DNA from 2 places in the Simplicispira sp. 125 genome. Region 2 is predicted to be linked to the other one. Evidence: predicted binding sites of a transcription regulator. Region 2 holds the regulator's gene; the other holds the start of a gene.

Region 1 (14,147 bases), 640 kb from region 2:
CACCCGCTGGTGGTGCGGGCCAAGCTGGAAATCGCCTCCGCCTGCCATGCCCATGGCAAGGTGCCTTCACATTGCGTGGTGACGGAATTCACGGACATGTCCGCCATGCAGTCCGCAGCCCGCCGCGCTGCGCGCGAGCTGGGCTACACCCGCATGTGGAGCATCCATCCGGCGCAGATCAGGCCTATCCTTGAAGCGCTGTCGCCTGCCCAGGACGAGGTGCAGGAGGCTTCCCGCATCATTGCTGCCGCCGCTGAGGCAGACTGGGCGCCCATCAGTGCGGATGGCGTTCTGCACGACCGCGCGAGCTACCGGTATTTCTGGCAGGTGCTGGAACGTGCACACCAGACTGGGCGAAGTCTGCCGCATGCGGTACAACACTGGTTTGCATCGTCGCATTGCTGAACCTTTTTCCTCACGCTGGAGCCACATCATGAAAACACTGCTCGCCTCTGCACTCATCGCCTTGGTACCTTCTCTGGTTCTGGCCCAGGCAGCCCCGGCTGCCAAATCAGCGCCCAAGTCATCAATCAAGTCATCGACCAAGGCTGCAACAGAGACCAAGACCAAGTCCGTCGCCAAAAAGGCATCCGCCAAAGGCAGCACCAAAACCACGGTGGCCAAGGTCGAGCCGCCCAGCAGCCGCGTGCAGCTGCGCAGCGCGACGAGTCAAGTCGCCAGTGGTCTGATCGCTGCGCGCACGGCAATGTCTCCTGAAGAGCTGGCTATTGCACAGCGCGTTTATGTTGGCCAGATCGCCTGTGAGCTGGGGGCTACGGTCAGTGTTACGGCAGACACCGAAGCGCCGGGCCACTTCCACGTGGGCGGCAAAGGCTTCAAGTACCACATGGTTCCGGTGGTTACGTCGACCGGCACGGTGCGCCTGGAAGACCAGGCTGGCGGCGCAGTGTGGCTGCAGATCGCCAACAAATCCATGCTGATGGACCAGAAGCGTGGTCAGCGCCTGGCCGACGAATGCATGAGCCCGGAACAGACCGTGGTGGCCGAAGCCATCAAGAAAACCCCCCCGCCCAGCTTGTTCGAAGCAAAAACTACCAAGTAATTGCCCGCAGCGGGCTGTGAAAGCCTTGCCCCTCGTTTGAAAAGATAGAAGTAACCGGAGAAAGAAGTAAATGTTGCAAGCCTACCGTGACCATGTGGCCGAGCGCGCAGCGCTGGGTATTCCGCCGCTGCCCCTGACCGCCAAGCAAACCGGCGAACTGGTCGAGTTGCTCAAGAACCCGCCGGCAGGCGAAGAAACCACGCTGGTCGAGCTGATCACCCACCGCGTGCCTGCAGGCGTGGATGATGCCGCCAAGGTCAAGGCCAGCTACCTGGCCGCCGTGGCCCACGGTACCGAGAAATGCTCGCTCATCAGCCGTGCGCAAGCCACCGAGTTGCTGGGCACCATGCTGGGTGGATACAACCTCACGCCGCTGATCGACCTGCTGGACGATGCTGCCGTGGCAGGTGTTGCCGCTGAGGCGCTGAAAAAGACGCTGCTGATGTTCGACCAGTTCCACGACGTCAAGGAAAAGGCCGATAAGGGCAATGCCTTTGCCAAGGCTGTGGTGCAAAGCTGGGCGGATGCCGAATGGTTCACCAGCCGCCCTGAAGTGCCCAAGAGCATTACGCTCACCGTGCTCAAGGTCACGGGCGAGACCAACACCGACGACCTCTCCCCCGCACCCGACGCCTGGAGCCGCCCTGACATCCCGCTGCATGCGCTGGCCATGCTCAAGAACAAGCGCGACGGCATCACGCCCGAGGAAGACGGCAAACGCGGCCCGGTGAAGTTCATCGAAGACCTGCGCGCCAAGGGCCATCTCGTGGCCTATGTCGGCGACGTGGTCGGCACGGGTTCGAGCCGCAAGTCGGCCACCAACAGCGTGCTGTGGTTTACCGGCGAAGACATCCCCTTTGTGCCCAACAAGCGCTTTGGCGGCGTCTGCCTTGGGTCAAAGATTGCCCCCATCTTCTACAACACCATGGAAGACGCGGGCGCGCTGCCCATCGAGCTCGACGTGAGCCAGATGAACATGGGCGACACCATCGAACTGCGTCCCTACGAAGGCAAGGCCTTAAAGGACGGCAAAGTGATTGCCGAGTTCGAGGTCAAGAGCGACGTGCTGTTCGACGAAGTGCGCGCCGGTGGCCGTATCCCGCTGATCATCGGTCGTGGCCTGACCGCCAAGGCACGCGAGGCGCTGGGGCTGGCTGCTTCCACTTTGTTCCGCCTACCACAAGTGCCCAAGAGCCATGGCAAGGGCTTTACCCTGGCGCAGAAGATGGTGGGCCGCGCCTGCGGCCTGCCTGAAGGCCAGGGCGTGCTGCCCGGCACCTACTGCGAACCCAAGATGACCTCGGTCGGCTCGCAGGACACCACCGGCCCGATGACGCGCGACGAGCTCAAAGACCTCGCCTGCCTGGGTTTCAGCGCCGACCTGGTGATGCAGTCGTTCTGCCACACGGCCGCTTATCCCAAGCCCGTGGACGTGAAGATGCACCATGAGTTGCCCGAGTTCATCAGCAACCGTGGCGGCATCTCGCTCAAGCCCGGCGACGGCATCATCCACAGCTGGCTCAACCGCATGCTGCTGCCCGACACCGTCGGCACGGGTGGTGACAGCCACACGCGCTTCCCCGTGGGCATCAGCTTCCCCGCAGGCTCTGGCCTGGTGGCCTTTGCCGCCGCTACCGGCGTCATGCCGCTCGACATGCCCGAATCGGTGCTGGTGCGCTTCAAGGGCCAGATGCAGCCCGGCGTGACGCTGCGCGACCTGGTGCATGCGATTCCGCTCTATGCCATCAAGGCGGGTTTGCTCACCGTAGCCAAGCAAGGCAAGAAGAACATCTTCTCGGGCCGTATCGTTGAAATCGAAGGTCTGCCCGATCTGAAGGTGGAGCAGGCTTTTGAGTTGTCGGATGCCTCGGCCGAGCGCTCGGCTGCCGGTTGCACGGTGCGCCTGAACAAGGCCCCCGTGATCGAGTACCTGAACTCGAACATCGTGCTGCTCAAGAACATGATCGCCCAAGGCTACGAAGATGCGCGCACCATCCGTCGGCGCATCCAGGGCATGGAAGCCTGGCTGGCCAACCCACAGCTGCTGGCACCCGATGCCGACGCTGAATACGCTGCCGTGATCGAGATCGACCTGGCCGAAATCACCGAGCCTATCGTTTGCTGCCCGAACGACCCGGACGACGCCAAGACCCTGTCCGACGTGGCGGGGGCCAAGATCGACGAAGTGTTCATCGGCTCGTGCATGACCAACATCGGTCACTTCCGCGCAGCCTCCAAGCTGCTCGAAGGCAAGAAGGACATGCCGGTCAAGCTCTGGATGGCACCGCCCACCAAGATGGATGCGCAGCAGCTCACCGAAGAAGGCCACTACGGCGTCTTCGGCGCCGCTGGTGCCCGCATGGAGATGCCCGGCTGCTCGCTGTGCATGGGCAACCAGGCGCAGGTGAAAGAGGGCGCCACGGTCATGTCCACCAGCACCCGTAACTTCCCCAACCGCCTGGGCAAGAACACCAATGTGTACCTGGGCTCGGCCGAACTGTCGGCGATTGCTTCCAAGCTGGGCCGCATCCCGACCAAGGCCGAATACCTGGCCGACATGGGGGTGATCAAGCAAAGCAGCGATCAGATTTACCAGTACCTGAACTTTGACCAGATCGAGGAATACTCTGACGTGGCCAAGGGTGTCGACGCTTGAAGCGTTCAGTCTTGACATGAAAAAACCCGCTTTGAGCGGGTTTTTTTTGGCGGATGCTGGCGCCGCTGGACGGCATTGCCGCTCGATGGGCGGCCTGCAGCGCTCAGGCTGCTGCGCTGGAACCATCGGGGGCAGAGGGTTCTGTGGCCGGACGGGGGCCGAGTTTGGAAGCCAGAAAATCGTCATACCCCTGCATGACCAGTGCGTACGTTTTGTTGATGCCTTGCTCAACCGGGCTGTCCTCCCCGAGCACGCCCAGGCCGCCGAGGATGTCCCGTGCTTCGCCAAAGCCACGCTCAAAACCGCCCCGGATCAGGTCGACAAAATCGCGTGCCATGGTTTCCGCATCTTTGTCCTTGTTTTTGGGCTGTGCGGCATAAGCATCGTAGAAAGCCGTAGACAGAGAAAGAATGCGCCCGGCAGTGGCCTCGGGCGAGCCGTCCGGCGCATCCTTGCCGCCGATGGCGTTCGGCCCCAGCTCAGGTTCCAGGTATTCGTTAATGCGATCAATGGCCGTGCGGTAAAGCAGTGCCAGTGAAGAGTCGCCCGACTGGATCGATACGTCCATCGATGCCTGCAGAATCTGCACGTTCTGCTGCTGGCGCAGGTTGGGTTTGCCATCGGGCGCCTTGGTGCCCCGGGCTTCCTCGGTGGGCGTGGTACGGTGGGTGCGCGCGGCCTCCTGGGCGGGCAGGGCCGATGTGGAGGGCATATTTCCGACGGAAGAAGTGGCCATGGCAGTCTCCTGGGCAGATTCAAGGGCGCGGCATATCTCCCTAAGTTATCGGCAGCCACCGGTAAAAGTTGAATCTGGGCGGAAAAGCAGGGTCTGTTCGGGCTTTAGAAATCCGCTGGTTGGTCGAACGGGCTGGCGGAGTTGGGGCGCATGCCATTTTGTTGGATTGATCACCGCACCCCGCTAAAAGAGTCGAGCGGGCTGAAAAAACAGGAGCTGCTTGCGCTTTACCAATAAGGGTTTCAGGTAATTTTCATATTGAAATCCAATGGATCCAAGCGCTGCAAGCTATATTTTCAATAGCTTGTAAAAAACATCTTTCACACCAACCGCGCAATCAGCGCCCCCTCGGCGGGCCCTTCGATTGGGATGCGCACGCGCAGCGGGCTGCCCGAGGCGACCTGCAGTGCTTCGCCGTCCAGGCTGCGCATCTGCGTGAGTTGCACGGTGCGGTTGCCGCTGGGGTGGACGATTTCCAGCCTGTCGCCTACGCCAAAGCGGTTCTTGGTTTCCACTTCGGCCCAGCCATCCTGCACGCTTTTCACTTCACCCACGAACTGGCTGCGCTGCGACTCGGAGCTGCCGGTTTCGTAGTTCTGGTAGTCGTTGGCCGGACGGCGCTCCAGGAATCCGGGGGTATAGCCCCGGTTGGACAGGCCTTCAAGCTCGGTGATGAGTTCGGGGTTGAAGGGGCGGCCCGCCACCGCGTCGTCGATGGCGCGGCGGTAGACCTGGGCGGCGCGTGAGACGTAGTACTGGCTCTTGGTGCGGCCTTCGATTTTGAGCGAATCGACGCCGATCTCGACCAGGCGCTGCACATGCTCGACGGCGCGCAGGTCCTTGCTGTTCATGATGTAGGTGCCGTGCTCATCTTCCATGATGGGCATGAGCTGGCCTGGGCGTTCTTTTTCTTCCAGCAGGTACACCTTGTCGGCCAGCGGGTGCCGCTCGCCACCGCCGCACGAGGCAAAGGCGGAGTTGTCGTCCTCCTGGGCCTTGTTGAAATTGAAGTCGCCCTCGATGCGCTGGGCCATGGCTTCGCCGGTGTTGGGGTCCACGGCGGCCTCTTGCGTGGCGTAGTTCCAGCGGCAGGCGTTGGTGCAGGTGCCCTGGTTGGGGTCGCGTCGGTTGAAGTAGCCCGACAGCAGGCAGCGGCCCGAATAGGCGATGCACAGGGCGCCGTGCACAAACACTTCCAGCTCCATGTCGGGGCATTCCTGGCGGATTTTCTCGATCTCGTCCAGGCTCAGTTCCCGCGAGAGGATGATGCGCGTCACGCCCACCTTCTGCCAGAACTTGACCGACATGAAGTTGGTCGTGTTGGCCTGTACCGAGAGGTGAATGGCCACTTCGGGCCATTTCTCGCGCACCATCATGATGAGGCCGGGGTCGGCCATGATGATGGCGTCCGGGCGCATGGCGATGATGGGCTCGATGTCACGCAGGTAGGTGCGTACCTTGTCGTTGTGCGGCAGCAGGTTGCTCGTCAAAAAGAATTTTTTGCCGCGTGCATGCGCTTCTTCGATGCCCGTCTGTATCTGTTCAATACGGAATTCGTTGTTGCGTGCGCGCAGGCTGTAGCGCGGCTGGCCGGCGTATACCGCGTCGGCACCGTAATCGTAGGCGGCGCGCATGCGGTCAAGCGTGCCGGCAGGCAGCAGGAGTTCGGGGCTTTTCAGGGTCATGGTGCGTGATTGTCGGGCAGTTGCCCCAGTGCGTGTGTGCGCACCGGCATTTGCACCCGGTGCGCACAGGGTCAGTCGCGCGGGCGGAATCCGATTTCCAGGGTGGCGGGCACTCTGCCGTCCACATCGCGGGGCAGGGTCTCGGTTTTTTGCAGGGCGCGCAGCACGGCGTCGTCCCAGCTCTTGTTGCCGCTCGATTCCTTCAGCCGGGTGCGGGTGATGGTGCCGTCGGGGGCGGCCTGTACCTCGACCACCGCGCGGGGGTTGCCGTCCAGGGCATCGGGATAGACGATGTTGGGTTTGACCTTGGCCGCTACCTTGCCGCCGTAACTGCCGGAGGGGCCGGAGTCGCGCAGGGCCGTGCCGCTGGCGTTGGCGCCGCCCGTGGCATTGGCCAGGCCCTGCATGCGGCGCAGGGTTTCCTGGCGGCGTTCTTCCGCAGCTTTTGCGCTGGCCTTTTCCAGGGCTTCTTTCTTGCGCTTGTCTTCGGCAAGGCGCTTTTGTTCCTTGTCGTGCTCAACTTTTTCCCGCTCGGCCGCCTTTTCCCGCTCGGCCTTTTCTTTGGCGAGCCGGTCTTTCTTGTCCTGCTCCTTGCGGGCCTGTTCCTTTTCGCGTTCTTCGTGTCTTTTCTTTTCGAGGGCCAGGCGTTTTTTCTCACGCTCCACCGCAATGTCGGCTTCCCGTGGATCGGGCTGCGGTTTGGGCGGCGGCTCCACCGCCTTGGGTGGTGGCGCGGGAGGCGGCTGCGGTGTGGGTGGCGTGGGGGGGGCGGTGGTGTGGGTGGTTCCTCGGCGCGTGGCGCAGCCTGCTGCGGCACGGCGGACCATAACTCGGCCACCACGGCAGGCTGGTCGCTGTCGCGCTTCCAGGCTACGCCCCAGGTGAGCGCGCCCACCAGCACCAGGTGCGCCAGCACGGCCAGCGCAATGGCGCGCCCACGGCCCGGGGGGCGGGGCGGGATGAATTGGTCGCGGTCGTCGTGGGCGTGCATGCAGTGGCTTGAATTCGGTGGCAGGCTCTCAGCCGCCTTGTTTGACGGACAGGCCCACGCGCTGCACTCCGGCCTTTTGCAGAGCGTCCATGGCTTTGACCACCGCTTCGTAGGGCACGCCCTTGTCCGCACTGATGACCACAGGCGTGTTGTCCGGCTGGTCTTTTTGCCATGCCTTGGCCAGCGTGCCCAGCGTCTGGGCCGTTACCGGGCGCTCGTTACCGCCGGTTTTGAGTTGAAAGCTGCCATCCTTCTGGACGATCACCTGCCCGAATGTTTTGGGCGCCTTGGCGCTCTTGCCCACGCTGGGCACGTCGATCATGCCCGGCGTCAGCATGGGCGCCGTCACCATGAAGATGATGAGCAGCACCAGCATCACGTCGATAAAGGGCACCATGTTGATCTCGTTGATGGTGCGGCGGCCGCGGCCGCGCGAGGCTGAAGCGGGCATGGTGGTCTTTGCCTCGGTCAGTGGCCCGTGCCTACAGGCGCCGGGTGTGCGCCCAGGTTGCGCTGCAGGATGTTGGAGAACTCTTCAATGAAGGTCTCCTGGTGGATGGCCACGCGGTCGATGTCGCGGGCAAAGCGGTTGTAAGCGATCACTGCGGGAATGGCCGCAAACAGGCCGATGGCCGTGGCCACCAGGGCCTCGGCAATGCCGGGCGCCACGGTGGACAGGGTGACCTGCTCCATGCCGGCAAAACCGGTGAAAGCGTGCATGATGCCCCACACCGTGCCAAACAGCCCCACATAGGGCGAGACGGAACCGACCGATGCAAGGAAGGACAGGCTGGACTCGACCACATCCATCTCGCGTTGAAAACTCGCCCGCATGGCGCGGCGTGCGCCGTCCAGCAGCGTGCCTGGGTCCTGGATGCGGCGTTCGCGCAGTTTTTGGTATTCGCGCATGCCGCTGGCAAAAATACGCTCCATGGGGCCGGTGTTTTTGGCGTTTTGCACGGCGCTGGCGTACAGGTCGTTCAGGCTGGTGCCGGACCAGAACTCGCGCTCGAAATCGTCGTTGAGCGCCTTCACCCGGTTGAGGCCAAACAGTTTGCGGAAGATGGCAGCCCAGCTGGCCACCGAAACGGCCAGCAGCAGCACCATGACGAGTTGCACCACCCAGCTGGCGTGCAGCACCAGGCTGATGATGGACATGTCTTGGGAGTTCATGAAAGTTGTTCCAGGAGGGAGCCGGGGATTCGGGCAGGGCGCATGGTGGCCGCGTCGACCCAGCCGATGCGGATGGTGGCTTCGCTCAAAAGAGTGGGCGGTTTGCCGTTCATGTGCTCTTGATTTAATAGCGCTTGCTGCGCCATTGTCAACGAGGCGCGGCCTTTGTCTTGCAAAACAGCAGTAACAATGAGTTCGTCGTCCAGGCGTGCCGGGCTGAAGTAGCGCAAGCGGGCATCGGTTACGACAAACATGCCGCCGGTTTGTTCCCGCAGGCGGTGCTGCGACAGCCCCAACGAGCGCAGCCATTCGGTGCGGGCGCGCTCAAAGAACTTGAGGTAGTTGGCATAGAACACGATGCCCCCGGCATCGGTGTCCTCCCAGTAGATGCGGACAGGGAAGATGAACGCCATGCTCAGCCTAACAGTGCGCGCATGCGCGCTACTGATTCTTGCAACTGCGCCATCGAATTGGCGGTGGAAAAGCGCACAAAACGCTGCGGGTCAAAGTTGCCGAAATCGCGTCCCGGCGTCACGGCCAGGTGGGCGCGGCGCATCAGTTCAAAGGCAAAGTCCCAGCTCCCCTCTACCCCCAGCTTGGCGCAGGCGCTGCTGCAGTCGGCCCAGGCGTAGAAGGCGCCATCGGGCAGCACGGGCACGCTCAATCCCAGGCGCTGCAGTTCGGGGATGAAGTAGTCGCGCCGGGCCTTGAACTCGGCGCGGCGGCGTTCGTATTCGGCAATGCTCTCGTCTTCGAAGCAGGCCAGCGCGGCGTGCTGCGAGATGGTCGAGGCGCAGATGAACAAGTTTTGCGCCAGACGCTCGACCACCGGCACCAAGGCCTCGGGCACCACCATCCAGCCCAGGCGCCAGCCGGTCATGTTGAAGTATTTGCTGAAGCTGTTGATACTGATGATGTTGTCGTCGATGGCCAGCGCCGTGTGGCTGAACTGCTCTTCGTAAGACAGGCCCAGATAGATCTCATCAATCAGCGTAATGCCGCCGCGCTCCTGCACCACGTTGTGGATACGGCGCAGCTCATCGGGTGCAATGGAGGTGCCTGTGGGGTTGGAGGGCGAGGCCAGCAGCACGCCCCGTGTTTTGTCGGTCCAGGCCGCGCGCACCTTGTCGGCAGTCAGCTGGAAGCGCTCCTCGGCCGTGGTGGGCACCAGCACCGCGGTGCCCTCGGCGGCGCTGACGAAGTGCCGGTTGCAGGGGTAGCTGGGGTCGGGCATGAGGATTTCGTCGCCCGCGTCCACCAGCGCCAGGCAGGCCAGCTGCAGCGCGGCCGAAGCCCCAGCAGTCACCACGATGCGCCGCGCCGGCACATTCACGCCAAAGCGTTGCTGGTACCAGCCGCTGATGCGCTCACGCAAGGCGTCGAGCCCCAGTGACTGCGTGTACTGCGTGGCACCGGCGGCAATGGCGCGCGCAGCGGCTTCTGCTACCTGCGGCGGCGCCGTGAAATCGGGCTCGCCAATGTTCAGAAAGATCATCGGCTCGCGCGTACCCGCCACCTCGCGTGCCATGGCCTGTGCGGCCTTGGCCACTTCCATTACGTAAAAGGGTTCGATGCGGCTGGCGCGGGTGGAGATTTTCATGGGGGAGTGTTCTGGCCCGTGGGTTGCGGGCTGCGGAGAAAAGACAGGGCGGGCGGGGGGCCCGCTGCGATCGTGCACTCAGCCGCGGGGTGTTGCGGCCTTGTCGGCGGCCACTTCGTCGGCACGCAGCTTCGGGGCCAGGCCGCCGAGCACGCCGTTGACGTACTTGTGACCGTCGGTGCCGCCAAATTCCTTGGCCAGTTCGATGCATTCATTGAGCACCACGCGCCAGGGTACGTCCAGGCAGTGCTGGAATTCGTACACACCCATCCACATCACGGCGTGCTCGATGGGCGAGATTTCGGTCATCTTGCGGTCGAGCAGCGGAGTGATGAGGGCGTCGAGTGCGACCGAGGTTTCGATGCAGCCGTGCAGGAGCGCGTCGTAATGCGCTGCATCGGCCTTGTGAAAGCCGGTCAGGTCGCGTGTGAAGGCGTCAATGGCGGCGGCCTCGTTGCGGCCCACCAGGTGCTGGTAGAGCGCTTGCAGCGCGAATTCGCGTGCGCGGCTGCGGTTGGATTTGGCCGAGGCCTTGCGCGCGCCGGTGCTGGTCACGCCGGGGCGCTTGGTGCGGGGGGCGGGCGCGTCGGGGGTGTGCTCGCTCATGACAGTTGGTCCAGCAGGTTGGCCATTTCTACCGCCACGTAGGCGGCGTCGCGGCCTTTTTCGGTCTGGCGGGCGATGGCTTGCTCCAGGTTCTCGGTGGTGAGAATGGCGTTGGCCACGGGCACCTGGTAATCCAGTGCGACGCGCGAAACACCCGCACCGGACTCGTTGGCCACCAGCTCGAAGTGGTAGGTCTCGCCGCGAATGATGCAGCCCAGGGCAATCAGGGCATCAAATTCGTCCTGCTCGGCCAGGGCTTGCAGCGCCATGGGCACTTCCAGCGCGCCGGGCACGAGCACATGGGTGATGTGCTTTTCCTGCACGCCCAGGTCGATCAGCGCCTTGCGGCAGGCCGTGGCCAGGGCGTTGGTGATGCCTTCGTTGAAGCGGGCCTGGACCATGCCGATGTGCAGTTTCTTGCCATCGAGCTTGTCCGCTGTTCCTTTGTCTGCGCCAAACATGGGTGTGGTTCCTATTCTTTCGGGATGTAACCGGTGATTTCGAGTCCGTAGCCCGCCATGCTGGGCATGCGGCGGGGCTGGCCCATGAGTTGCATCTTCTGCACACCGCATTCGCGCAGGATTTGCGCGCCCACGCCGTAGGTGCGCAGGTCCATGCGGCCGCGCTCGGGCGCCTGGGCAGCGCGGGCCGTACCTTCAAACTGTGCCAGCAACTGTGCAGCGCTTTCGCCGCAATTGAGCAGCACGGCAACGCCCTTGCCTTGCTGGTCGATGTACTGCAGGCTGGTGCCCAGGCCCCAGGAGTGCATGGAGCGGTTGACTTCCAGCGTGTCGAGTACCGACAGCGGCTCGTGCACGCGCACGGGGACGACGTCGTCGGCAGCCCATTGGCCTTTGACCAGCGCCAGGTGAACAGCCCCGCTGGGCTTGTCGCGGAAGGCGTGCGCGGTGAATGCACCGTAGGGGGTTTGCAGCGGGCGCTCGCCCACTTTTTCGACCAGCGACTCGGTGCGGCTGCGGTGTTCGATCAGGTCGGCAATGGTGCCGATCTTGATGCCGTGCTCGGCCGCGAACACCTGCAGGTCGGGCAGGCGCGCCATGGTGCCGTCGTCTTTCATGATCTCGCAGATCACGGCGGCGGGGCTGCAACCGGCCATGGCGGCCAGGTCGCAGCCGGCCTCGGTGTGGCCTGCGCGCATCAGCACGCCGCCGTCCACCGCCTGCAGCGGAAAGATATGGCCCGGCTGTACCAGGTCGTCGGCTTTGGTATTGCCCGCGACGGCCACCTGCACGGTGCGCGCGCGGTCGGCCGCCGAGATGCCGGTGGTTACGCCCTCGGCCGCCTCGATGGAGACCGTGAACGCGGTGCTGTACACCGTGCCGTTGCGCGTGGCCATGGGCGGGAGCTTGAGGAACTCGCAGCGCTCGCGGGTGAGCGTCAGGCAGATCAGGCCGCGGCCAAAGCGCGCCATGAAGTTGATGGCTTCGGGGGTGACATGGTCGGCGGCCAATACCAGGTCGCCTTCATTCTCGCGGTCTTCCTCGTCCACGAGGATGACCATGCGCCCGGCGCGCATCTCGGCAACGATGTCCTGTACCGGTGAGATGGAGGCGGGGGGGAGGGGGGTCTTCATGGGGGCTTTCTTCGATGGGCCGCAGGGGGGAGGGGTCAGCCTGCAACGCAGGTTCTCCGGTGCTGGCGCCCGGCGGGGGCAGAGCCCGCCGAGCGTCCCAAAGAACATGCGATGCGGCGCTGCCGCATGGTGGGCTGGTGTGCGCCGTTGCTGCACGCCAGTCCAAAGCGCTGATTTTAGTGCAGTGCGCCCTGGCCGTGCGCGGCAAACCCGGCGCGGTGGCGGGGTCAGATGGACGAACCCTCCAGCACCACGTCCGATGCGGGATAGGCCACGCAAGGCAAGACGCAACCTTCGGCGATCTCCTCAGGTGTCAGGCCGGGCCAGTCGATGGCATAGCGCACCTGGCCCTGGGCCAGATGACCGATGCAGGTGCGGCAGGTGCCATTGCGACAGGAACTGGGCCAGTCAATGCCGCCTTGCTCCAGTGAGAGCAACAGGGGTTGCTCGGGCCAAGCGTCGCATTGCTGGCCACTGGGTTCGACCGTGGCAATGAAGAAGGGGGTGGTTGCGGTGTTCATGGTGATCAAGGCTGGGGGGTATGCACCCACACCAGCAGCAGGTTGTTGGCAGGCAGGGCGTGGCGTGCGGCCAGGCGCAGGCCGGCCTGGGCGGCGACCTGCGCCACATCGTGCAGGCGGCGAATGCCCCAGTCCGGGTTGCGCTCACGCAGGCTGGCATCAAAAGCCAGGTTGCCGGGCGCGGTGGGCACGTCGTCTTCCAGATAGGGCCCGTAGGTGACGAGATGGCCGCCCGGCGCCAAGTGCCGCGCTGCGCCCTGCATCAGCCCGGCGCAGCAGGCCCAGGGCGCGATGTGCAGCATGTTGGCGCAGTACACCAGGTCGAACGGCGTGGCAAAGGCCGCCCCGCTGCTGGGCCATTGCGGCGCCAGTACATCCAGCAACACAGGCGTGCGCACGTTGTGCACCCCGGCATCGGCGCACCAGGCGGTGATCGAGTCCAAGTGCCCGGCTTGGGCGTCGCTGGGCTGCCAGGTCCAGCCCGGCAGGGCGGCGGCGAACCAGGCCGCATGCTGGCCGGTGCCGCTGGCCACCTCCAGCGCGCTGCCGGTGGCGGGCAGCAAGGCCTGCAGCACCTGCAGGATGGGCTGGCGGTTGCGTTCAGCGGCAGGGCTGTGCATCGGTATTTGCATGAAAAATGGCTATAACGCTTAAAGAATAAGCGCTGAAAGCTATCAATTTAATAGTTTGCAGGACGAACTGCAACGGAGGAAAAAACCATGTTGCAATTGCCTAAAAAAGAGGCGATGCAGGGATGTCCCTGAAAAATCAAGCACTTGGCGCGGCCATACAGCGCTTATCCGGATTTATCCACAGCATTGTCCAGCGGGTGCCGGGATAAGTGTGGGGCGTGTGGCAATGGCGTGCGTAAAAAAAGGGCAATCTACCGCAGTTCTTTGTAAATCAAGCACTTGCAAGCCCCATACAAGGCTTGCCAAAACTTATCCACATGATTGTCCAGTGCGGACAGGGATAACCCCCGCCACGCTCCATCGGCTCAGGCGACGGTCACGCCCTTCCAGAAGGCCACGCGACCGCGCACCATCTCGGCTTCGGGCTTGGGGTCTGCATAGGTCCAGGCGGCTTCGGGATTCATCTCACCATCCACGAGCAGCGAGAAATAGGTCGCCTGCCCTTTCCAGGGACACATGGTCTTGTGGTTGCTGAAGGTGAAGAAGTCGCGCCGGAGCGCGCTCTCGGGAAAGTAGTGGTTACCTTCGACCACGACGGTGTCATCGCTCTCGGCGACGACCACGCCGTTCCAAATAGCTTTCATGGCAGGGACTCCTGTGTGTTTCTGGGTAAAAATGGCTTCTATCGCTTATCAATTATGCGCTAATAGCTATAAAAATGATAGTAATTTGGGCCTGTGCTTGGGGCCTGCGCAGCCGCCATTGTCGGTGGTGTGGTTCTTTGCAGGGGGTTGTACCTGTCGGAGAATGGCCGCATGACTACCGTAACCCCCGATTATTCCCAAGGCGCTGCCTTTGTGCGCGGCCAGTACGTACCCATTGGCGAAGCT
Region 2 (14,147 bases):
AACAAATTTTCGCCGGGGGTACCGTCCAAGGTCAGGCCCAGGCGGTTTTGTGTGTTCATGGATTCGCTGATGGCAACCGCCATGCGTCCCAGCAGGTTGCGGCCCTCGGCCAGGTCGTTGTTTTGAAAGCGCAGCAACCCCGCGACCTCGCCGCCGCCGAGCATGCTTTCGTTCAGCTCCACCTTGGTGCTGGAGCCTGGGGCGCGAAAATTCAAAACTTTTTTTCCGCTGCCGGCACCAAAGTCGGCGGGGTCGTCGATCGACAGCGTGGCCGCCTGGTTGCCGAGCACCAACGGCTGGCTGCCGGCCACAAAAATGCTGATGCTGCCATCGTCGGCCTCAACCTGGGAGGTCTGAATGTGCTGGTTGAGCTCGCGGATCAATTGGTCCCGCTGGTCGAGCAGGTCATTGGGGGGCTGGCCGCTGCCCTTGGCGCGGGCAATTTGTTCGTTGATGCCTGCAATACTTTTGGCCAGGCTATTGACGGTGACCATGCTGCCCTTGAGCTGCTCGGCCACGGTGTAGCTGATTTCGTCCAGGCGCTGCGATGCATCGCGCATGCGTGCGGCCATTTCATCCATGCGCGTGAGGGCTACGCTGCGTGCGGTGAGGTCGGTAGGACTGTTCACCACGTTGGAGAGCGCGTTCATCATGTCGTTGATGGATGCGCCGAGGCCAGTGGCCCCGCCACTGAAGACATCCTGCAACTGGCGCAGTCGATCCATGCGGGCGGTGTCTCCGGCATCCACGGCGGATGCCGCAGTGGCCTGGCGGGTGAGCAGTTCGCTGTGGTTGCGCAAAATGGTTTGCACATCGACGCCCTGGCCGATGTAGCCCCCGCCCGTGAACTGGCCTTGCACGGTCTGCAGCACTACGGTCTGGCGCGAGTAGCCAGGCGTGCTGACATTGGCGATGTTGTGGCCTGCGGTTTGCAGCGCAGTTTGGTTGGCCAACAAGGCCCGGGATCCGACGTTGAGCAGGCTCATGGTGTTTCTCCCGGGGTCATGCCATGGCGCGCAGCGCGCTCTGGATGGCGCCGCTCAGTTTGCGGGCGTAGGCGGGGTCGGTGGCGTAGCCGGCCTTCTGCAGTTCCATGGCATAGGCGGTGGCCGAATCGGTCTGGGCCCGGGCTTTTTCGTAGCGCGGGTTGTTGTTGATCAGCTTGGCGTAGTCCCGGAACGAATCCTCATACGAGTCGTAGGCGCGAAATTTAGCGACCACTTTGCGGGGAGTGCCATCGATGTATTCGGTGGTCGTCACTTCGGCCACCTTGCCGGTCCAGCCCTTGCCCGCCTTGATGCCGAACAGGTTGAATGAGCTGGAACCATCGGCATTTTTGATCTCGCTTTTGCCCCAGCCGGTTTCGTGCCCGGCCTGGCCGAGCATGAAGCTGGCCGGAATGCCGCTGTCCTGGGCAACGCGCTCGGCCGTGGCACCCAGGTGCTGCACAAAATCGTCGCGACCCTTGGGGGCTGGCCCACTGGCGGGCGCTGCAGGGGCGGCGGCCGGGGTGCGCAGGCTGGGGGCAGCGAGGCTGAGCGTGGAAGGGGGCGAGGATTGCAACGCACCGCCGCCCATCAGCATCGAGAGCTGGCGTGCAATGGCCTCGGACAGGCCACCCGGCTGGCCAGACATCTGCACAGAAAGCTGCTGGTCCAGCAGGTCGGTGCTCAGATCGCCCTGGGCGCTGTCGAGCAAGCCTGACTTCATGGTGGCCTCGCGCATGCTCTTGATCATCTCGCGCATGAAAAGCGATTCGAACTGTTTGGCCGCCTCGCGCGTGGCTTGCGGACTATCGCCTGCGGAAAACTTCAGGCGGTCGAGTGACCGTACGTCTGCCGCAAGCGCATTGGAGGTGTTGAGGCTGTTGGAGGAAGGAAGGGAAAGGGCCATGACTTAGCACTCCTTGGGCGGTGCTTCTGCAGGCACAGGGGGCTGTGCATGCATCAGATGACCTCCAGCTCTGCGTTGAGCGCGCCAGCGGCCTTGATGGCTTGCAGGATGGCGAGCAGGTCGCCGGGCGTGGCACCCAGCGCATTGAGCGCGCGCACCACATCGGTCAATTGGGCTGACGGAGGAACCTGGATGACGTTGCCGGGTTCCTGGTTGATCTGGATGTCGCTTTGTTGCGCAACCACCGTTTGCCCTTGCGATAACGGGTTGGGCTGGCTGATCACGGGCCGCGAGCTGATGATGATCGACAGGTTGCCATGCGCCACGGCGCAGGGCCCCAGCGTGACGGCCTGGTTCAGCACGACCGATCCGGTGCGCGCATTGATGACCACCTTGGCGGCCGGCACCATGGCCTCCAGCGGTAGTTCTTCGATCTGGGCAATGAAGCCGACCCGCTCCCCGGGTGCGGATGGCGCCTGCACCTGCACCGTGCGGCCATCGATGGCGGTGGCACGCCCCGCACCCATGCGGGTGTTGATGGCCTGGGCCACGTGCTGCGCCGTTTGGAAGTCGGAGGCGTTCAGGCCCAGGGTGATCGAATCGCCCTCGTGTAGTGGCGTCGGCACCGAGCGTTCAACCTGCGCGCCCTGCGGAATGCGGCCTGCGCTCAGGTGGTTGATCTGCACCTTGCTGCCGCCCGACGATGCGCCTGCGCCACTGACCGCGAGATTGCCTTGGGCCAGTGCGTAGATTTCGCCATCGGCGCCGCGCAGCGGGGTGGTCATGAGCATGCCGCCCTTGAGGGATTTGGAATTACCCATGGAGGAAACGTTGACGTCAATCAGCTGGCCGGGTTGGGCGAATGCCGGCAACTGGGCCGTGACGATCACCGCTGCCACGTTCTTCAACTGCAGTTGCCCGGCGGCGCTGGGAGGCAGGCTGATACCGATGTTTTGCAGGTAGTTCTGCATGGCCTGCGTGGTGTAGGGCATTTGGGTCGTTTGGTCGCCCGTGCCGTCCAGGCCGACCACCAGACCGTAACCCGTCAGCTGGTTGCTTCGCACGCCTTGAACAGCGGCCACTTCCTTGATGCGCAGCGCGTGGGCCGGCACCATGCCGCACAGTACTGCCGTGGCCAGCAAGACGCGCAGCAGGCGCAAAGGGCGCGGCAAAAAGGAGCAGGACGGGGCTTTCATGCCTCGATTGTGGTTCTCTGCCGCCAGAACTAAAACCCAAAAAGAAGCCGGTTCACCGGTCTATTGCCTGTGCCAAGGGCTTGTAGATGGTGCTTCTTCACGATAAGAAAAAACACATAAAAACAGCCACTAGCGCTTATACAGTAAGCGGTAGCAGCTATTGTTTTTGATGTTTTGGAGTGTGTTTCTTAGAACGGCAATATCGTGAGGAAGAACCGGCCTAGCCAGCCCATCACCTGCGCTTCGCTTTGTGCGCCGCGGCCCCGAGATTCCACGCGCACGTTGGCTACCTGGGTGGAGTTGATGATGCTGCCGGGCTGCAAGGCGCGCGGGTCGATGGTGCCCGAGAAGCGCAGCACATCCACGTTCTGGTTCACGCCGATCTGCTTTTCTCCGGCCACCACCAGGTGGCCGTTGGGAAGCACATCGATGACGGTGGCCGTAATCGATCCCGAGAAGGTATTGGCGCTTTCAGTGCCGCCCTTGCCTGCAAAGGTATTGTCGGACTTGGCCCCCAGCGTGGTCTTGTCGGTGAGGGATTTGTTCACGAAGGGCAGGGCGCTGATACCGGCAGAAATTTCAGAGTTGCGATCTACGCTGGACGAGGATTTCTGGCTCGCCGTTACGTTTTCCACGATCTGGATGGTGACGTTGTCGCCCACCATGCGAGCGCGCCGGTCTTCAAAGGCGGGTCGGTAGCTGGCCTGCTGGTACAGACTGCCTGTGACCGGCGGTGGTGTGCGGGGCACGACGGCCAGCGGCGGCGGTGTCGTGGGCAGGATATCGACCGGCGGCGTGGGCGAAAGGCTGGCGCAGCCTGGCAAGACCAGTGCGGCCACCAGGGCCAGGCAGCCTGCGCGCAGACGGGCCATGGAGGGGGAAATTGTTCTCATGGTGGTGCTCTCCCAATCCTGTGATCAGAGCTGGCTGAGCTTGGCCAGCATCTGGTCGGAGGTCTGGATGGCTTTGGAATTCATCTCGTAGGCGCGCTGGGTCTGGATCATGGTGACCAGTTCTTCCACCACATTCACGTTCGATGCTTCCAGAAAACCCTGGCGGATGTAGCCCAATCCGTTGGAGCCTGGTGTTCCCTGCTGGGGCTGGCCCGAGGCGGCCGATTCCTTGAAAAGGTTCTGCCCGATGGGCTCCAGGCCCGCTGAATTGATAAAGCTGGACATCGCCAGGTTTCCCAGCGGCTGGGGTGCTGGGTTGTTGCCCACGATGGCCGATACCGCGCCTTCCGTGCTGATGCTTACGCTGGTGGCGCCCGTCGGAATCGTGATGCCGTTGGCCACGGGCAGGCCGCTGGAGGTGACCAGGCGGCCTTGGGCATCGACCTGGAAGGAGCCGTCGCGTGTGTAGCCGATGCTGCCGTCGGGCATGGTGACCTCGAAGAAGCCGTTGCCGTTGATGGCGACGTCCAGGTTGTTCTTGGTCTCCTGGAGCGAGCCTTGCGTGAAATTACGGCTGGTCGCGACCGTGCGCACACCCAGGCCCAGGTGCAGGCCGGTGGGCAGCTGGTTTTGCTCGGTGGTGTTGGAGCCGACCTGGCGCAGGTTCTGGTAAATCAGGTCTTCGAACACGGCGTTGTTGCGCTTGAAGCCGGTGGTCGATACGTTGGCCAGGTTGTGCGAGATGACGTCGAGCTGTGTCTGCTGGGCAGACATGCCGGTCTTGGCGATCCAAAGGGAGTTGATCATGGTGGATTACCTCGGTCGTATCAATGTTTCAGTGCCTGTGGGACTGGCGTGGCCAAAGTCGCTCGGGGCGCTGTCGTTTGCCTCTTCAGCCGTTCATGCCCAGCAGCTGGCTGGCGGATTTATCGTTGGTTTCGGCGGTTTGCAACAGGCGCATCTGCTGCTCGAACTGGCGTGACGCGGCAATCATGCCGACCATGCATTCGACCGGGTTCACGTTGGAGCCTTCAATGGCGCCGCTGAGCATGCGTGCGTTGGCATCGCTGGGAATCGGGTCGCCCGATGCTGCGCGGAACAGCCCGTCGTCGCCGCGTTTGAGGGGGTCTTCCAGCGTGGGAGTGGCCAGCTTGAGACGCCCGACAGCGGCTGCCGGCTGCCCCGCCGATTTGGCCGTTACGGTGCCGTCAGAACCCAGCGAAACCTCTGCGCCCGGTGGAATGTCGATGGGCGCACCACCATCGGAGAGCACGGGCAAGCCGGTGGACGTGAGCAACTGCCCTGCAGCAGAAACTTCGAAACCGCCGTTGCGGGTGTAGGCCTCGGTACCGTCGACGCCCTGTACGGCAAACCAGGCGTTGCCCACGGCCATGGCATCGAGGTTGCGCCCCGTGCGCTGTACCGGACCAGCGGTGTCCCGGTGGCCCGAGGTGGCTTCCAGCGCGAAGACGCGCGTGGATGCCCCATCGCCCTGCAGGGGTACGGAGCGAAAGGTCGACATCTCGGCACGAAAGCCGTTGGTCGAGATGTTGGCCAGGTTGTTGGACAGCACCGCCTGCCGGTGTGCGGCAGCGTTGGCGCCGGTCATGGAGGTGTAGATGATGCGGTCCATGGTGACTCCGTTGTCTCAGGCGGGCGCGTTAGCGCAGGTTGACCAGGGTGGACATCACCTGGTCCTGGGTTTTGATGGTTTGCGCGTTGGCCTGGTAGGTGCGCTGCGCCGTCATCATGTTGACCAGCTCGGCGGTCAGATCGACGTTTGAGTCTTCCAGTGCGCCCGAGCGCAGCGCGCCAAAGTTGCCGTCCGTGGGGGTGCCGATGACCGACGCGCCGGATTCAAATGTTTCGACCCAGGCGTTGTCGCCAACGGCAAGAAGGCCTTGCGGGTTGCGAAAATTGGCCAGGGCAACCTGGCCTTCTGCGCGCGTCACGCCGTTGGAGTAACGGGCCATGACCATGCCGCTGGCTTCCACGTTGATGCCCGTCAGCGTTCCCGAGGCATAGCCGTCCTGGCTCAGGTCGGAGACAGAAAACTTGCTGCCGAACTGGGTCACGCCATCGAGGCTGATCTCCACATCAAAGGGCGGGAGATTGTTGGGGTTGGGCGGACTGGGATTGATGCCCGTCAGAGGCAGGATGAATCCTGTGGCGGGGGGCGTGGCGGCCGGGCCGGTGATGGCGCCGTTGTTGTCGAACGTGATCTGGCCAATCACAACGCCCACCACGGGTGGTGTGGCCGAGGGGTCGTCCAGCGTGTCGTACACGTCCCAGGTGTTGGCGGTGGCGGTTTTCTGGAAATAAAGGTTCACCGGCTTGGCAACGCCCTGGCTGTCGTAGACGTTGATGGAAGTGCCGTAAGTGGCGCGGGGTGTGGGGGCTACGGGCGGTACAGCGGCCGGGTCTCCAGCAGCATCCTTGGCGCGGGCGTCGAGGTTGAACTCGGCGACGATCTTGGTGGTCTGCTTTGCCGGAATGGGCGCGCCCGTGGGAAAGCTGAGTGGCGAGGGGTCGCTGGCGGTTCGCAGGCCCGTGATCGGATCAATTGGAAAGCCCATGACCTTGGCGCCATTGTTGGTCACCAGGTTGCCTATCTTGTCGAGCTTGAAGTTGCCGGCCCTTGTGTAGGCGGAAGAACCGTCAGGCTGCTGCAGCTTGAAAAAACCGCTGCCGTTGATGGCCACGTCCAGCGTATTGCCGGTGATGGTGATGTTGCCCTGGCCGAACTGCTGCGCCACGGCCGACACTTCCACCCCGATGCCGGCATTGCTGCCGCCGGCAGCGCCGATGGCCGAGGCCACCATTTCTGCAAATTCGGCGCGCGATGCCTTGAACCCTACCGTGTTGGTGTTGGCGATGTTGTGGCCGATCACGTCCAGGTTCTTGCTGGCAGCGTTCAGGCCCGAGAGACCTTGTTGAAAACCCATGGTGTGCTCCTGAAAATGTGACGTGAGGGTGGTTAGAGAATGGCCTTGATGGCGTTGTAATTGGTGCTGCCACCGCGCGAGAGTTGCAGGGACAGCGTGCCGTTGTCCAGGCTGACCGCAGTCACCTGATCGACCGAGAGTGCGGTGGCATCGACAGCCGTCTTGCCGTTGGCGGCGAGCACCTTGAAATGCAGCGGGCTGGTGCCGGTGTATGTCGAGGCATCCCATTCGAAGTTGTAGCGGCCTTCCTTGAGAGCGCCCAGTTCCACGGTGCCCACCAGCTTTTCATTGGCGTCGAGCACCTGCACAGACACGCTGGCGGCAGAACCTGCCAGGTCGAACGCGCCGCCGCCTACGTGGTTGGTGGTGTCCATGGCGAGGGTGTTGTCTGCGATCAGCACGTTGCGACCGACCATGGCGCTGCCCTGCATGAGTTGCTGGGCTGCGAACTGGCCTGCCAGGCCCTTGACGGTCTCGTTCAACTGCTGGATACCGGTGACGGTATTGATCTGCGCGATCTGCGATGTCATCTGGGCGTTGTCCAGCGGGTTCATCGGGTCCTGGTTGTTCAGCTGGGCTACGAGCAGCTTGAGAAAGCGGTCCTGGGCCGCCGCCGGGTCGGAGGCTGCGTCGGCTTTGGTCGTGCTCGTGCTGGTAGTTGCTGAAGTGGCGGCGGTGGCGCTGGTGATCATGGGGAAACTCCTGCAGGCTTACTGGCCCATTTGCAAAGTCTTGAGCAGCAGCGTTTTGGCTGTGTTCATGACTTCAATGTTGTTCTGGTAGGACCGCGAGGCAGAAATCATGTTCACCATTTCCTCCACCGCGTTGACATTGGAATGCGTCACATAGCCCTCGGCATCCGCGGACGGATGGCTGGGGTCGTGCACGCGGCGGCCTGGTACTTCGCTTTCCTTGACGGCGCTCACGCGCACGCCCGCAGCGTTGTCGGGCCCCATGGGCGTGGTCTGAAAAACCAGTTGCCGTGCCTTGTAAGCCTGACCGTCGGGGCCGGCCACAGCGTCCACGTTGGCCAGGTTGCTGGCCACGGTGTTCAGGCGCTGGGATTGCGCACTCACGGCGCTTCCCGAGACATTGAAGATGGAGAACATTGACATGGCAGTACCCGCTTCTCAAAGAATGTCACTGGCCTTGAATGGCGCTCAGCATGGTCTTGGCCTGGCCGTTGAGGAAGCGCAGTGTGGCTTCGTAGCGCACTGCGTTGTCCGTGAAGTTGGCACGTTCGCGATCCATGTCCACGGTGTTTTTGTCCAGAGACGGTTGTGTCTGCACGGTGTAGCCCAGCTTGTTATCGGTGCTGCTGCTGCTGCCGGGCAGGGTGGACGACAAGGGTATGTGACGTGGGCTGGTGGCGCCTGTCTGGGGATTGGCTGCACCAGGCGACTGGCTGCCCGCTGCATTCGCTTCGCGCAGTGCGTCGGTGAAATGCATGTCGCGGCCGACATAGCCGGGGGTGTCAGCGTTGGCGATGTTGCTGGCAATGATGCGCTGACGCTCGCCACGCAGGATCAGTGCGTTGCTGTGGAAATTCAGCTGGTTGGTCATCTTGTCAAGCATGGGGCGCCTCACACCGTAAGTTGCAGTAACGCCAGGGCCCTGAATGGACTGCTGGCGTGGGCTGATTATGGAAACGCCACGTTTTTTCTAAAGGGGGAAGAACGGAGGAATTGGTGTGCAGTTCGGTGTTTCCCCGGGCGGTGTGCCGCCTATAGTTCAATGGCTTGTGGCTTGCTTGCGGGCACCGAATTTCCAGGAGGCCTCCCATGACATACCGATTTGCCTATTTACTGCGCGCCGTAGGGGCGGCTGTCTTGTGTGTGGCTGCGAGTGCTGCTCAAGCGCAGGTGAACCTGGAGCAGATGACCCAGCAATGGCTGGATGAGGCCCTGGCGCGCAACATGCCTGCGCAATCGCCCTTGCGCATGGAGGTGAGCGTGGGTGCGTTGGACGAGCGCCTGCGTCTAGCGCCATGTACCCGTGTGGAGCCCTACCTGCCCGCAGGTGCCCGTCTGTGGGGGCGCACCCGTTTGGGTTTGCGGTGCCAAGACGCTGCAGTGCGCTGGAATGTGTTTCTCCCCGTGACGATCAAAGCTTACGGCCCTGCCTGGGTTCTGACGGGTGATGTCACCATGGGCTCAGTGCTCACTGCGGCCGACGCGACCGAGACCGAAGTGGATTGGGCGGCGGAAAATGCCTCCATCGTTGCCGAGCCCAGCTTATGGGTTGGACAGGTCGCTGCGCGCCACCTGAAGGCAGGCCAAGCCCTGCGTCAGCCAATGTTGCGTGCGCCCCAAATCTTCCAGGCGGGTGCTCTGGTGAGGGTGGTGGCCCAAGGACGGGGCTATGCCATCAGTGCGGGAGGGCAGGCAATGACGGCCGGAGCCGCAGGCCAAACTGTGCGCATTAGAATGGATAATGGGAAGATAGTGACCGGCATTGTGAATGATGACGGGACGATAGGCGTCCAGCTTTAGGTTGTTTTTGCGATTTACCGCTAAAGTCTGCGCACGACAGGTCGAAAACATTGCTACCTGGTCCCATATTTCAAGGGGCAGCGGAGAGAGCGATGAAAATAGGACAAAAACCGGAACTGCCGGGCGCACTAGCGCAGGCAGCGCCTGCCAAGCAGCAGGCAAAAGCGGCCGCACAGGCCGCAGGAGGGTTGGCTGCAAGCGCTTCGTCCGCTGTGGCCGCCGCCGGTGTGCCGGTAACCTTTTCATCGGCAACCAAGTCGCTCGATCAAGCCAGTCGCAATCAGGGCGATTTTGACGCGGGTAAGGTCAAAGCCGTACGCTCTGCCATCGAGAGTGGCTCCTTCAAGGTGAATGCCGAAGTCGTGGCAGACAAAATGCTGGCGAATTCCCAGGAATTCTTTTCCCGCGCAAAGGGCTGATGGTCTAGCATTCTGAGTCGCGCCTGAATCGATCACTTTTTACTCGAAAGACCGTTAAAGGCGCGCGCACACCATGCTTCTTGTCCAGGCTTTGGAGGCCGTTGAGGAACAACTGACTCAGGCATCGGCTGCACTCAAGTCGACAGATGCATTGGCACTGGAGAAATTCAGCAGCTCGCTACGGCAGGCTGCTGTTGATTTTTCCAATGCCATGGAGCGTGTGCAAGGTGAAATGCCTGCTGAACTGGTTCCCAGAATCCGCCAGGTAAGTGCCGAGTTGGCATTGCAGAGAGACCAACTGGCCCGCGTGGCCGCCCTGGTAGAAAAACAGCTTGCGGTGGTTTTGCCCCCTGTCGACAATGCGTCGACCTACGGTAGCCCAGGTCGGGGCGGCTCTTCAGGTGCGCGTATTTACCGGTCTGCCGGGTGATTGTGCCGCCCTGCTGGTAGAGATACTGGGACGCAAGATCAGTGGCTGCGCATTTTTGCGCGTAATCGGGCAATCGACTGGCTGTGCAACTGGCAAACCCGTGATTCGGTCACACCCAGCACAGCCGCAATTTCCTTGAGATTCATGTCGTGTTCGTAGTACATGCCCATGATGTACTGTTCGCGCTCGGGCAATGATTGAATGGCAGTGACCAGTGAGGAGCGCAGGCGCTGGTTACGCAGCATGGCCATGGGGTCGCCTGCGGGATCTGCGGCATCGTGGTGTTCCAGGAACCCGTCGTCATCTTCGCTGTGCGACATGTCTTCCAGATACACCAGTTGGGTGCCGCGCACCTTGCTCAGCAGGCTTTGGTAGTCGACCAGTGCCATATCCAGTTCGGCAGCGATTTCAGACTCCAGCGGGCTGCGCCCCAGCTTTTGCTCCAGGCGGCGCAGGGCTTTTTCAATATCTTTTTGGCTTTTGCGCGAGCTGCGCGACATCCAGTCGCTCTCACGCAATTCATCGAGCATGGCGCCGCGGATGCGCTGTGTGGCAAAAGTTTCGAACTGCACACCTTGTGCCACCTCATAGCGTGTGAGTGCCTCAGACAATCCGATCATTCCTACCTGGATCAGATCGTCCAGCTCTACATTGGCAGGGAGCTTGGCAATCATATGGTGCGCCAATCGACGAACCAGCGGAAGGTACTGGCGAATCATCGCGTCGCGATCGAGATGGCCCTTGGCGGTGTATGTCACTTCAATGGCTTTGAACAATGGGCGAGGAAAAACCTGCCGCAGCGGCAGATGGTAGCGCAGTTCCCAAGCCCGAGGCACTGATGGTGCTCGCGTTTTCCAGCAGTTGCAAGGCCAGCCGCTGTAGATCCTGGGCGCTATTGGTTTGGATGAGTGACGTTCGTATCTTTTGGCCCAGGTGGCGTGCAGCAGTGTCGCGCAGCGAAAGCAGCGCTTGGCGGGTCAGTGCATGCTGTCCTGGTTGCTCTGGGGGAGTGACGCAGGCCACCGTGCCTGTCAGGCCCGCGTGCAATGCCAGGTGTTTGAGTTGGCGATAGCTGTCCACGGAACCTTTTTTCCCAGGGGACATGAGTAGCAGAGGGGAGACCATGGTTCCCTCAAGCAGCGGTGATGCCAGCAGCCCCACGGGGGCATGGATAACGACCAGCGCATAACGCCGGAACAGCGGGTGCAAAGCCTGTAGCGGGTGCTGATGTTGCGGAGGCGGGTTCGCCAGGCTTTGTAGCCCGAGCATGGAAGGCAGCACGGCCAGCGACGAGGCATTGCGTTGGCGGGCGGGAGGCATGCTTTCGCTCCAGGGTGCATTCGCCAGCAGATCGATCAGCCCGGGGCTGTCTTCGTTTTCCCGGGCCGTGCCGTCCAGCACCACCACCGGATAGCCCAGCCGCTGTAAATGCAGGCAGACTTGCCAGAGAATCTCCAGTCCATGCGTCTCCGTTTGCGGGCTGGCTACTGCGATCAGCCGCAATTCATCCTGTGGCGCATGGCTGTACAGGCTGGCACCTTGGTGAAAGCCAACGTCAAGCATCGACCAACCCCTTTTCGTATGAACTCTCTGGAGAATGTGAGAAGAAGAAGTTCAAATCCGTAGCTTTCGGGTCGAACGCCGAGCGCACCGACGCACGCATGGATGCGCTGACCAGCTTGTGTGCATCAGCAGCTTCCCAGTCTTCTGGAACGCGCTGGCCGTTGGTCACGCCGCGCAGCATCATCTGGTGGCGGATCAATGCATCAATGGCGGGGCCCAATTTCACGGTTTCGTCCACTTTGGACAGGATGGCCTGCTGTGATCCATCGGTCTTGAAGGCGCCCAGCGTGTCGTCGAGTGTGTCGCCATGCGAGCCCGCGTTGAGCACCAGCAGGCGGTTAACCTGGGGCAGGTTCAATACTTCCAGCATGTCGCGCTTGCGCGGGTCTCGTGGCGCTACACCGGTGGTGTCGATCAGCACCATTTTTTTGCCACTGAGGAGTCCGAGAAGATCTTGCAGCGCAGCACGGTCATGGGCCAGGTGGGCGACGATGCCGAGCATGCGGCCATAGCTGCGCAGCTGATCGTGCGCACCCACGCGGTAGGTATCCAGCGTGATCAATCCCACACTGCCGGGGCCGTGGATGCGGGCACACATGGCTGCAAGCTTGGCCGTGGTGGTGGTTTTTCCCACGCCAGTGGAGCCCACCAGCGCGAAGATGCCCCCTTCTTCGTAGAGGGGGGGCATGCCTGCGTCGGTTCTGAGGTTGCGTTCCAGCACCTCCATCAGCCAACGCACTGATTCGGCGGCATCCATTTCTTCGGGCATGCGCTCCAGAATGGCGCGCGCCAGAGATGGCGAGTAGCCTGCGCGGATCATTTTGAGCATGAGGTTCGATTGAATCGGGTTTTGCCGTGCCTGGCCCAGCCAGGACAGCGTATTGAAACGGTCCTCGATCAGATCTTTCATGGACTGCAGCTCATGCATGAGCCCCTGGGAATCCATGGACGGAGCCATGAAAGGCGCCACACTGTTTTCGCGCCGGGCCGTGCGTGGCGTGGTCTCTTGGGGAGGGTGGATTGGTCGCAGGGGGTTGTGCCGCACCACTGGCGCGGGAGTAGGGCGCTCACGGAGTGTTTCGGGTTCGCGCTCTGCCAGAGCTGTCGCCAAGGGGTTTGCTTCTTGCAGGGCCTCATGGCGGCGACGCAGCATGCGTTCGCGCACATAGTCCTGGAACGAGAGCGTACTCATCGCCAACTGCTCGGTATCCTCTTTGACCGGATTTCGAGTTTCCAGGGCTGCACGTTCCTGCAGTGAGCGCCGTGCAGGGGGCATTGCCTCGGGCCGGTGTTCGATTTGCAGGCTTTCCTTGCCTTGATCAATGTTGCCCAACGTGTCTTCGGCTGTGGCAACCACCTCGACGCCGTTGGCGGTGGGCCGGTTGGACAGGATCAGCGTGCCATCGCCAAAAGCCATGCGGGCTTTCGCCAGAGCTTCACGGGACGTGGCAGCGTGGAAGCGTTTGATGTTCATGCCGATGCTCCTTTGAGGATGGGGCCAATGCGGATGGTGTGGGTCTCAGGAATCTCGCTGTGTGCGAGCACCTGTAGGCGAGGCGCTACACGGCGCACCAGGCGGGAGATGGCGCCGCGGATCTGGTCAGGCACCAGCAGGCAGGCGGGAAGCCCCATCTCCTCCTGCTTGAGTGCCACTTCAGCGGCTTTTTGGGTCAGAATGTCGGCCACGCCAGGGTCAAGTGCAGGGCCTGCGGCATTGCCCAGGGCCTGCACCAACAGACGTTCCAGGCCAGGTTCAATGGCAATGACATTGAGTTCACGGGTGGGGCCATAGATCTGCTGCACGATGGCTGGTGACAGGGCGATGCGCACGCGCCGTGCCAGTTCTACCGGGTCGGTGATGCTGCCAGCAAACTCGGCCAGGGTTTCGATGATGGTGCGAATGTCGCGGATATGCACGGATTCCTCCAGCAGCAACTGCAGCACCTTCTGGAACGTTGCGATCGAAACCATTTTTGGAACTACTTCTTCAATGAGTCGGGGGGCCAGCTTGGCCACATGCTCCACCAGCTGTTGTGTTTCTGTGCGGCTGAGGAGCTTTGCGGCTTGAACTTGCATCAAGTGTGACAAATGCGTCGCCATCACGGTTTCCGAATCAACCACGGTAAAACCAGCCATTTGCGCCGCTTCTTTCTGGCGTTCATCAATCCAGTGCGCGGGGAGCCCAAAGGCAGGGTCAGTGGTGGGTGTACCGATCAGGGGGGTGGTGATGCCGCCAGGATTGATGGCCAGGTGCATGCCGGGGAATGCCTCGCCCTCACCCACGACCACGCCACGCAGGGTGATGCGGTAGCCGCT

What was found. The regulator FliA, encoded in region 2, starts transcription of late flagellar genes. The targets are predictions, from matches to a motif close to CTAAAGTTTNNNNNNNNNNNGCCGNTA.
Region 1: C8D04_RS08050 (DUF5610 domain-containing protein) is a predicted target of FliA. The motif match lies at 4,502-4,528, and genes of this name have one in related genera.

What each region holds. Positions count from the first base shown of each region.
Region 1 is NZ_QEKM01000001.1:1,735,450-1,749,596, reverse strand. It holds gene C8D04_RS08065 (aldolase/citrate lyase family protein) at 1-405, shown strand, start outside; gene C8D04_RS08060 (hypothetical protein) at 434-1,063, shown strand; gene acnB (bifunctional aconitate hydratase 2/2-methylisocitrate dehydratase) at 1,134-3,719, shown strand; gene C8D04_RS08050 (DUF5610 domain-containing protein) at 3,823-4,455, opposite strand; gene yegQ (tRNA 5-hydroxyuridine modification protein YegQ) at 4,776-6,140, opposite strand; partial or broken gene tolA (cell envelope integrity protein TolA) at 6,212-7,131, opposite strand; gene C8D04_RS08035 (ExbD/TolR family protein) at 7,160-7,582, opposite strand; gene tolQ (protein TolQ) at 7,600-8,304, opposite strand; gene ybgC (tol-pal system-associated acyl-CoA thioesterase) at 8,301-8,717, opposite strand; gene C8D04_RS08020 (pyridoxal phosphate-dependent aminotransferase) at 8,720-9,904, opposite strand; gene nusB (transcription antitermination factor NusB) at 9,983-10,510, opposite strand; gene ribH (6,7-dimethyl-8-ribityllumazine synthase) at 10,507-10,971, opposite strand; gene ribBA (bifunctional 3,4-dihydroxy-2-butanone-4-phosphate synthase/GTP cyclohydrolase II) at 10,983-12,104, opposite strand; gene C8D04_RS08000 (2Fe-2S iron-sulfur cluster-binding protein) at 12,332-12,625, opposite strand; gene C8D04_RS07995 (DUF938 domain-containing protein) at 12,631-13,245, opposite strand; gene C8D04_RS07990 (DUF427 domain-containing protein) at 13,623-13,901, opposite strand; gene C8D04_RS07985 (aminotransferase class IV) at 14,073-14,147, shown strand, end outside.
Region 2 is NZ_QEKM01000001.1:2,379,621-2,393,767, reverse strand. It holds gene flgK (flagellar hook-associated protein FlgK) at 1-986, opposite strand, end outside; gene flgJ (flagellar assembly peptidoglycan hydrolase FlgJ) at 1,003-1,893, opposite strand; gene C8D04_RS11235 (flagellar basal body P-ring protein FlgI) at 1,947-3,089, opposite strand; gene C8D04_RS11230 (flagellar basal body L-ring protein FlgH) at 3,278-3,982, opposite strand; gene flgG (flagellar basal-body rod protein FlgG) at 4,007-4,789, opposite strand; gene flgF (flagellar basal-body rod protein FlgF) at 4,875-5,615, opposite strand; gene flgE (flagellar hook protein FlgE) at 5,644-6,927, opposite strand; gene C8D04_RS11210 (flagellar hook capping FlgD N-terminal domain-containing protein) at 6,960-7,619, opposite strand; gene flgC (flagellar basal body rod protein FlgC) at 7,638-8,042, opposite strand; gene flgB (flagellar basal body rod protein FlgB) at 8,068-8,502, opposite strand; gene flgA (flagellar basal body P-ring formation chaperone FlgA) at 8,709-9,419, shown strand; gene flgM (flagellar biosynthesis anti-sigma factor FlgM) at 9,512-9,838, shown strand; gene C8D04_RS11185 (hypothetical protein) at 9,912-10,268, shown strand; gene C8D04_RS11180 (RNA polymerase sigma factor FliA) at 10,307-11,026, opposite strand; gene C8D04_RS11175 (hypothetical protein) at 11,028-11,831, opposite strand; gene flhF (flagellar biosynthesis protein FlhF) at 11,824-13,305, opposite strand; gene flhA (flagellar biosynthesis protein FlhA) at 13,302-14,147, opposite strand, start outside.